Azospirillum sp. TSH100: one gene and its partner. The protein of the gene in region 1 binds, or shares a complex with, the protein of each later gene. Links are inferred from orthologs where the notes say so. Each region holds a gene or a part of one and is shown in the gene's direction. Other genes may lie near its edges.

Region 1 (4,456 bases):
GAGGAACCGGACGCCGACCATGCGGTGTTCGAGGTCGATTGCGGCAAGGGCACCTATGTCCGTTCGCTGGCCCGCGACCTGTCGGAGGCGCTGGGCACGGTCGGCCATGTCGGACTGCTGCGCCGTCTGCGCGTCGGCTCCTTCACGCTGGACCGGGCGATTTCCCTGGACGAACTGGCCGCCATGGAGCAAGGTGCGGCCGTCGAACGACTTCTGTTGCCGATCGAGACCGCGCTGGACGACATCCCGGCGCTGGCCCTGACGGAAGCGGAAGCGCACCGACTGAGGCACGGCCAGACGGTCGCCCTCCTCACCCGGCAGGATCGTGACCGCCTGATGGCGGTTCAGGGTGCTGACGGTGGGGACGGCACCGTCATTGCGCTTTTCGGCGGAACGCCGGTGGCGTTGGCCCGTGTCGAGGGGGCGGAGGTCCGTCCGGTGCGCGTGCTCAACCTCACATGATTTAGGAGACCCCGATGTCGATTACGCCCGAGCGCAAGCAAGAGCTGATCAAGGAATTTTCCCGCGGCACCAACGACACCGGTTCGCCCGAGGTCCAGGTGTCGATCCTGACGGAGCGCATCAGCAACCTGACGGATCACCTGAAGGGCCACAAGAAGGACTTCCACTCCCGCCGTGGTCTGCTGGTGATGGTCGGTCAGCGCCGCCGTCTGCTCGACTACCTGAAGAAGAAGGATCAGTCGCGCTACGCCGCTCTGATCGAGCGTCTGGGCCTGCGCCGCTAACGGCTGCGCCGTCCCGCTGACGGGTTCGGGTTTCCCCGGCCGGCCACCGGCCGGGGGTTTCCCTTGAAAACCGGCGGGAAGCTTTGAGTCATCGTCCACCTGTATCGTTCCGGAACACCTCATTGGTTATTGGCAATACAAACTCGATCTTGAGCGCTTCGTGACGAACAGGCCGGCCCGATCATTCGGGGACCGGCCTTTTTTGCATTCACGACTCCCGTGTCTCGATTTGTTTGATCCTGTTGTCGAGCACCACATCTCCGGTTTTCTCGCGGGGTCCTACGACCGATGGCCCCGGCCTTGGGCGGCAATCCGGCCGTTTCAGGGTGTCGGATGGAAGGAAAGAATCCATGTTTACTGTTCATCGCAAAGAAATCGAGTGGGGCGGCCGCAAGCTGGTCCTGGAGACGGGCAAGATCGCCCGTCAGGCCAACGGCGCGGTGCTGGTCACCTATGGTGACACCACCGTACTGTGCACCGCCGTCGCCGCCAAGGCGCCGAAGCCGGGCGTCGATTTCTTCCCGCTGACCGTCAACTATCAGGAAAAGGCATTCGCAGCCGGCAAGATCCCCGGCGGCTTCTTCAAGCGCGAAGGCCGTCCGACCGAGAAGGAAACGCTGGTCAGCCGCCTGATCGACCGTCCGATCCGTCCGCTGTTCGCCGACGGCTTCCGCAACGAGACGCAGGTCGTCTGCACCGTGCTGAGCCATGATCTGGAGAATGATCCGGACATCGTGGCGATGGTCGGCGCCTCGGCCGCCCTGACCATTTCCGGCATCCCGTTCCTGGGTCCGATCGGCGCCGCCCGCGTCGGCTACAAGAACGGCCAGTACATCCTGAACCCGACCATGGACGAGGTCGACGACAGCGACCTGGATCTGGTCGTCGCCGGCACCGTCGAAGGCGTTCTGATGGTCGAGTCGGAAGCCAAGGAGCTGACCGAAGAGGTCATGCTGGGCGCCGTCATGTTCGGCCACACCAACTTCCAGCCGGTGATCAACATGATCATCGATCTGGCCGAGGAATGCGCCAAGGAGCCTTGGGACCTGCCGGAGCCGTCCTACGACCGCAAGGCCCTGAAGGCCCGCCTGCGCGAGACCGTCGGTGCGGACGTCGAGGCCGCCTACACCGAGACGGTGAAGCAGAGCCGCTACGAGAAGGTCGGTGCCGCCAAGGCGAAGGCCTTGGAGACTCTGGCCGAGGAATTCGACGCCCAGTCGATCGGTTTCGAGTTCAAGGAGTTGGAGGCCGACATCCTGCGCGGCGCCGTCCTGAAGACCGGCCGCCGCATCGACGGCCGCGACACCAAGACCGTGCGCCCGATCGTGTCGGAAGTCGGCGTTCTGCCGCGCGCACACGGCTCGGCCCTGTTCACCCGCGGCGAGACCCAGGCACTGGTCGTCACCACGCTGGGCACCAGCCAGGACGAGCAGATCATCGACGCGCTCGAAGGCGAATACCGCGAGCACTTCATGCTGCACTACAACTTCCCCCCGTATTCGGTGGGTGAAGCCGGCCGCATGGGCAGCCCGGGCCGCCGCGAGATCGGCCATGGCAAGCTGGCGTGGCGCGCCATCCACCCGCTGCTGCCGAAGAAGGAAGACTTCCCCTACACGCTGCGCGTCGTGTCGGAAGTCACGGAGTCCAACGGCTCCTCCTCGATGGCCACCGTCTGCGGCACCTCGCTGTCGCTGATGGATGCCGGCGCGCCGCTGGCCCGCCCGGTCGCCGGCATCGCCATGGGCCTGATCAAGGAAGACCACGGCTTCGCCGTCCTGTCGGACATCCTGGGTGACGAAGATCACCTCGGCGACATGGACTTCAAGGTCGCCGGCACCGAGGTCGGCGTCACCGCGCTGCAGATGGACATCAAGATCACCTCGATCACCGAGGAGATCATGAAGATCGCGCTGGGCCAGGCCAAGGACGGCCGCCTGCACATCCTGGGCGAGATGTCGAAGGCGCTGACCGGCGCCCGCGAAGGCGTCAACGAGAACGCCCCGCGCATCACCGTGATCAACATCCCGAAGGAGAAGATCCGCGACGTGATCGGCTCCGGCGGCAAGGTGATCCGCGAGATCGTCGAGCAGACCGGCGCCAAGATCGACATCGACGACGATGGCACCGTCAAGGTCTCGGCCGTCGATCAGAAGAAGTCGGACGCCGCCATCGAGTGGATCAAGGGCATCGTCGCCGAGCCGGAGATGAACGTCGTCTACACCGGCAAGGTTGTGAAGGTCGTCGATTTCGGCGCCTTCGTGAACTTCCTGGGCTCACGCGACGGCCTCGTCCACATCTCCGAACTGGCACAGCAGCGCGTCGGCAAGGTGTCGGACGTCGTGTCGCAGGGTGACCAGGTGAAGGTCAAGGTCATCGGCTTCGACGACCGCGGCAAGGTCAAGCTGTCGATGAAGCAGGTCGATCAGGCCACCGGCGAGGACCTGACCAAGAAGGCGGAGTGATCCGTCGATAGGGTTCGGGACCGCCGGGCAACCGCCCGGCGGGACCTGCCATGAACAGGGGCGCTTCCCATCGGGGAGCGCCCTTTGTCATTTTAGGTGTCATTATGGGCACCCCTTCCCATTCCGCAGCTCCCGATGTCCCGCGCCGAACGTCTCCTCGATCTGATGCAGGTTCTGCGGCGGCATCGCCAGCCGGTCAGCGGCAAGTCGCTTGCCGACGAGCTGGGGGTCAGCCTGCGCACGCTCTATCGCGACATCGCCACGCTCCAGGGGCAGGGCGCGATGATCGAGGGGGAGCCGGGGGTCGGCTATCTGCTGCGCGCCGGCTTCCTGCTGCCGCCGCTGATGTTCACCGAGGAGGAGGTCGAGGCGCTGGTGCTGGGATCGCGCTGGGTGGTGGAGCGCGGCGACAGCCGGCTGGGCGGGGCGGCGCGCAATGCGCTCGCCAAGATCGCGGCGGTGCTGCCTCCGGACAAGCGGGAGGGGTTGGACGGCTCCACCCTGCTGGTCGGGCCGGGCGAACCCATCCCGGCGGGGGACGCCGAACTGGCGACCATCCGCACCGCCATCCGCTGCGAACGCAAGCTGGAGATCAGCTATCGCGACCGCGACGGGTCGGAGAGCCGGCGAACCGTCTGGCCCTTCGCGCTGGGCTTCTTCGACCGGGTGCGGGTGATGGTGGCATGGTGCGAACTGCGCCAGTCCTTCCGCCATTTCCGCACCGACCGCATCCTGGCGCTGACCGCCAGCGACATCCGCTATCCCCGCCGCCGGCAGGCGATGCTGAAGGAGTGGCGCGCGGCGGAGGGCATCCCGCAACGATGATGGCATGCTGACGGAAACTGTCAGCATAGGGGCCTAGTCTTGGCCTTGCCGGTGAGGGCGCCGAACGCAACCGCCCCACCCCAACCGCTCAAGACCGGAGCCGACCATGACCGCGACCCAGACCGCTGCCGCCGCCCTCGCCCTCGATTTCGTCCTGCTTTATGTCGACAGCCCGGCCGCCAGCGCTGCCTTCTATGCCGATCTGCTGGGCCGGCAGCCGGTGGAGGCCTCCCCCACCTTCGCCCTGTTCAAGGCGGGGAACGGGCTGATGCTGGGCCTGTGGTCGCGCCACACAGTGGAACCGGTGGCAACAGCGCCCGGCGGCGGCGAGATCGCCTTCACCGTCGTCGACGAGGCCGCGGTGCGCGACCTGCACGCCGACTGGAGCGCCCGCGGCCTGACCATCCTGCAACAGCCGACGGC
Region 2 (4,736 bases), 490 kb from region 1 along the record:
TGGCGCCAACTTCCTTCGCGTCCTTCCCGGCGGCAATCTGCCGGAATTCCGCCGCGGTGGTCTTTTCCAGATCGAGGACGAGGCGCGGCTGGTGGCCGTCGCGCGGCGAGATCATGTAGCCCTCGCGCAGCCGGGCCGGGCCGACCGTCTCGAAGGTCAGCCGCGTGCCGCGCGGCCCCCCGGCATGGTGGTAGCGCGCGACCACCCCCTTGCCCTCCACCGGCAGAGAGCCGCCGGGCCAGATCAGGTCGGGCAGATCGACGATCACGCGATAGGGATCGGCGGCAACCGAGACGGTGAAGGACACCGGATCGCTCAGTTCCAGCACGAAACGGGTCTTGTCCGGGTGGATGCCAAGCCGCGCGTCGACCACCGCCGTGCGCGGCGGCGCCGACGGCAGGGCCGCCGTGGCCTGCGCCGCCGCCGTTCCGGCCATCATCCCGGCCGCGCCGAAGCCCAGCAACACCAGCGCCAGCAGAACCATGCCCAGGCCATGGGCAATAAGCCCGCGCGGCGAACGGGCGGAACGCGGCAGGCGATCGGGCAAGACGGTCGGCAGGCTGGGCGGCCGTGGCATCAAATCTCCTCGGCGGCAGAGGGACCAGGACGGAAAGAGGTGGCGGAAACGAGCGCCGGACGACCAGCTATAGCCCAGCCAATTCAACGCTCTCAACGCGGATCGTCAGGCTCCGAGTCAATTCCGGCCGGGGGTGCCGTTCCTGCAACAGTGAATGGGAGCGTGGCCGGCACGGCACCCGGACAGGCCGTCCCGGTGGAAGGACGCACCCCCGCTTCCCCGCGATCAACTTGTTCACCGAATCGCCGCATTTCCGCGTTGTGCAAGAGGGATCGCTTGTCTATGGTATCTTTGCGACAGACCGCAATTCGCCAGACCAGGGTCGGACTCCCAAGGTGAGCGCCGATTCGCTGATCCACGGACACCCAATCCAAAGGTCAGCCGATCGCCGGTCACGGGGCCTACCCAAGGGGCTGCGGCGTCGCCCTCGACACCGCCTGTCCGGCCATTTGCGCCGGAGGGACGTCGCGGGGTGGCGCGTTCGGGTTGGCGGTGAGAGGACGAAACCTCGAAGCTGGCTGTGGCCGCAAGGCGGCAGCCCGGCGCGTGTCGACCGGGCCGTCCTGGCTGCTCTCGTCAGCGCCGTTCGGCGGTTCCGGTCCGTCGTGCCGTATGCTTCGCCCACAACAGACGCTGCGTCCAGGCGGCCCGACCGGTCGCGCGGGTTCCCTGGGTCGCGCCGTTGAGGAACGTATATGGCCAAGCGCATGCTGGTGGACGCCACGCACCCGGAAGAAACCCGGGTCGCCGTGGTCAATGGGAACCGGCTGGAGGAACTCGACTTCGAGATCGCCAGCCGCAAGCAGCTGAAAGGCAACATCTACCTGGCGAAGGTGACGCGGGTCGAGCCTTCGCTCCAGGCGGCCTTCGTGGAATATGGCGGGAACCGCCACGGCTTCCTCGCCTTCTCCGAAATTCATCCCGACTATTACCGCATTCCGATGGCCGACCGCGAGGCCCTGCTGGCCGAGGAACGCCGGCTGGAGGAGCAGGCGGAAGCCCGGGCCGAGGCCGCCGCCGACGGCGCCGTGATGGCCGAGCCGATCCGCCCCGAGCAGGTGGTCGAGGAATGGTCGCCGATGCCCTCCCCCATCGCGCCCGAGGCGTCGGATGAGGATGGCGAGGACGACAACGGCGAAGACGCCGAGGCCGGCGAGGAGCAGGCCGCCCAGACCGAGGGCGCCGCCCAGTCCGCCGCCCAGGAAGCCGACGCCCCCGACACGCTCGGCGGCGACGAGGACGAGGAGGCGGAAACCCAGCGCCGCCGTTCGCGCCCGCTGCGCTCCTACAAAATTCAGGAAGTGGTGAAGCGCCGCCAGGTCATGCTGGTGCAGGTGACGAAGGAGGAGCGCGGCAACAAGGGTGCGGCACTGACCACCTATCTGTCACTGCCCGGCCGCTACTGCGTCCTGATGCCCAACACCGGCCGTGGCGGCGGGATTTCCCGCAAGATCACCAACCCGGCCGACCGCAAGCGCCTGAAGGAAATCCTGTCCGACCTGGACATTCCCGATGGCATGGCGGTCATCCTGCGCACCGCCGGGCTGGAGCGTTCCAAGCCCGAGATCAAGCGCGACCTGGAATATCTCCTGCGTCTGTGGGACGACATCCGCGAACAGACGCTGAAGTCGTCGGCGCCCTGCCTGATCTATGAAGAGGCCAACCTGATCAAGCGGTCGATCCGCGATCTCTACGCCAACGACATCGACGAGATCTGGGTCGAGGGCGAGGCCGGCTTCCGCACGGCGCGCGAGTTCATGGACATGCTGATGCCGGGCCATTCCCAGCGTGTCCAGCTGTACCGGGACAGCCAGATCCCGCTGTTCCACCGCTATCAGGTGGAAACGCAGATCGACGCCATCCACAGCCCGGTGGTGCAGCTGCGCTCCGGCGGCTACATCGTCATCAACCCGACCGAGGCGCTTGTCTCCATCGACGTCAACTCCGGCAAATCGACCCGCGAGCGCAACATCGAGGAAACCGCCTACAAGACCAACCTGGAGGCCGCCGACGAGGTGGCGCGCCAGCTGCGTCTGCGCGATCTGGCCGGCCTGATCGTCATCGACTTCATCGACATGGAGGAGCCGCGGAACAACGCCGCCGTCGAGCGCCGCATGAAGGAAGCGATGAAGAACGACCGGGCGCGCATCCAGCTCGGCCGCATCTCCGCCTTCGGCCTGCTGGAGCTGTCGCGTCAGCGTCTGCGCCCGTCGCTGCTGGAGACCAACTTCGAGCGCTGCCCGCACTGCTCGGGCACCGGCGTCGTCCGTTCGGTCGAATCCGCCTCGCTGCACGTCCTGCGCGCCATCGAGGAAGAGGGCATCCGCAAGCGGTCGGCCGAGATCACCATCTACGTCCCGACCTCCATCGCGCTCTACATTCTCAACCAGAAGCGCGGTGAGCTGGCCAAGATCGAAGAGCGTCACGCATTCAGCGTCATGGTCCAGGCCGACGATACGCTGATCGCCCCGGACCACCGTCTGGAGCGCAACAAGGCCCGCCTGCCCGACGAGGACGGCCCGCTGGTCAGCGCCGACCGCGTGATGGCCGAGACCGACCGCGCGCTTGCCGCCGAGCCGGTCGAGGCGGTGGAAGAGCCGGAGGTCGAGACCGAGGCCGCCCAGGCAGAGGAATCGGCCGAGCGTGCCGAGACCAATGGCGACGGCAACGGCGAGGACCGTCGCCGCCGCCGCCGCCGCCGCCGCGGCCGTGGCCGTGACCGCGAGGAAGGCCGCGTCGAAGGTGAAAGCGCCGAGGGCGAGACCGAGGACGAGGCGGGTCAGGACACCGACGAGGCCGCTCTGCCGGTTGCCGCCGAGGCGATCCCTGCGGCCGCTGTCTCCGAGCCCGCGTTCGACTCCGCCGAGGCGGAAGGCGACGATTCGGACGAGGATGAGGGCGAGGACGAGACCGGCGCCGATGCCGGCGAGCGGAACGGCGAAGGTCGCAAGAAGCGTCGCCGCGGCAAGCGCGGTGGCCGTCGCCGGTCCCGCCGCGAGGGTGCGGAAGGCCTGGAGGGCGGCGAGGACGCCGCTGGCCAGCAGCCCGCCGCCGCTCCGGCTCCGGTTTCCGTCCCGGTTTCGGGGGAGGCGAGTGACCTCGACTGGATCCTGGCCGGCGACACGGCTCCTGCGGTCGAGGAAGCCCTGGCTCCGGTGCCCGCCGCCGAGCCGCCGGTGAGTGCACCGGTGGAAGCCGCCGCCGCGAAGACGCCGACCAAGAAGGCGTCCCGCAAGCGCAAGGCCGCCGCCGAAGCCCCGGCGGAAGCCGCCGCCGAGGCCGCCCCGGCCCCCGCTCCGGTGGTTGTCGAAGCCCCGGCCAAGAGCCGCAAGCGCAAGACCGCCGCTGCGGTCGAGGCGCCGGTGGAAACCGCCACCGAAGCCGCGCCGGCCAAAAAGGCGTCCCGCAAGCGCAAGGCCGCCGCCGAGGCCCCGGTGGAAACCGCTGCCGAGGCCGCGCCAGCCCCCGCTCCGGTGGTTGTCGAAGCCCCGGCCAAGGGTCGCAAGCGTAAGGCCGCCGCTGCGACCGAGGCGCCGGTGGAAACCGCCGCCGAAGCCGCGCCGGCTAAGAAGGCGTCCCGCAAGCGCAAGGCTGCCGCCGAAGCCCCGGTGGAAACCGCTGCCGAGGCTGCTCCGGCCCCGGCTCCCGAGCCGGCCGCCGCGCCTGCTTCTGCCGGTGGCGACGAGGCATCGGATGCCAAGCCGCGCCGCGGCTGGTGGAAGCGGTAAGCCGAACGGCCCAACCGGGACATCTGGAACGGGAAAAGGCGCCGCAAGGCGCCTTTTCCTTTTCCCGGACGTTATCATCCCTGCCACAGGACAGGTCGGACCATGAGCAAGGCCTTCACCCGCGAGAACGACACGCCTGACGACGACGATCTCGACGATCCGGCACCGCTGCCGCAGGGCTTCAAGAACTACATGACCCCGCCCGGCTTCCAGCGTATGCAGGAGGAGCTGCGCCACCTGCTGCGGGTGGAGCGGCCGAAGGTGGTGGAGGTGGTGTCCTGGGCCGCCGGCAACGGCGACCGCTCGGAGAATGGCGACTATCTCTACGGCAAGAAGCGGCTGCGCGAGATCGACCGCCGCATCCGCTTCCTGAACAAGCGGCTGGAATCGGCGGTGGTGGTCAATCCGCAGGACCAGAAGAACCGCGAACA

Evidence for each region. The genes of interacting proteins can lie anywhere in the genome.
Region 2: the proteins of pnp (region 1) and E6C72_RS06605 are in contact, whole or in part, in a cryo-EM structure (PDB 9QH0), measured with the Escherichia coli proteins. The link is inferred for Azospirillum sp. TSH100 from one-to-one orthologs.

Annotation. Positions count from the first base shown.
Region 1 is NZ_CP039634.1:890,425-894,880, forward strand. The notes cover bases 710-3,652. They hold pnp (polyribonucleotide nucleotidyltransferase), read left to right. Parts: upstream 710-1,096; coding sequence 1,097-3,208; downstream 3,209-3,652. Other genes in these bases: rpsO (30S ribosomal protein S15), read left to right, coding at 710-746; E6C72_RS04275 (YafY family protein), read left to right, coding at 3,344-3,652. Also shown: tRNA pseudouridine(55) synthase TruB, read left to right, coding at 1-462; more of rpsO, read left to right, coding at 477-709; more of E6C72_RS04275, read left to right, coding at 3,653-4,033; E6C72_RS04280 (VOC family protein), read left to right, coding at 4,140-4,456. UniProt on the Escherichia coli protein: Involved in mRNA degradation. Catalyzes the phosphorolysis of single-stranded polyribonucleotides processively in the 3'- to 5'-direction. Also involved, along with RNase II, in tRNA processing.
Region 2 is NZ_CP039634.1:1,383,245-1,387,980, reverse strand. Bases 877-4,505 are described here. They hold E6C72_RS06605 (ribonuclease E/G), read left to right. Parts: upstream 877-1,272; coding sequence 1,273-4,305; downstream 4,306-4,505. Other genes in these bases: greB (transcription elongation factor GreB), read left to right, coding at 4,408-4,505. Also shown: E6C72_RS06610 (N-acetylmuramoyl-L-alanine amidase), read right to left, coding at 1-577; more of greB, read left to right, coding at 4,506-4,736. UniProt on the Escherichia coli protein: Endoribonuclease that plays a central role in RNA processing and decay. Required for the maturation of 5S and 16S rRNAs and the majority of tRNAs. Also involved in the degradation of most mRNAs.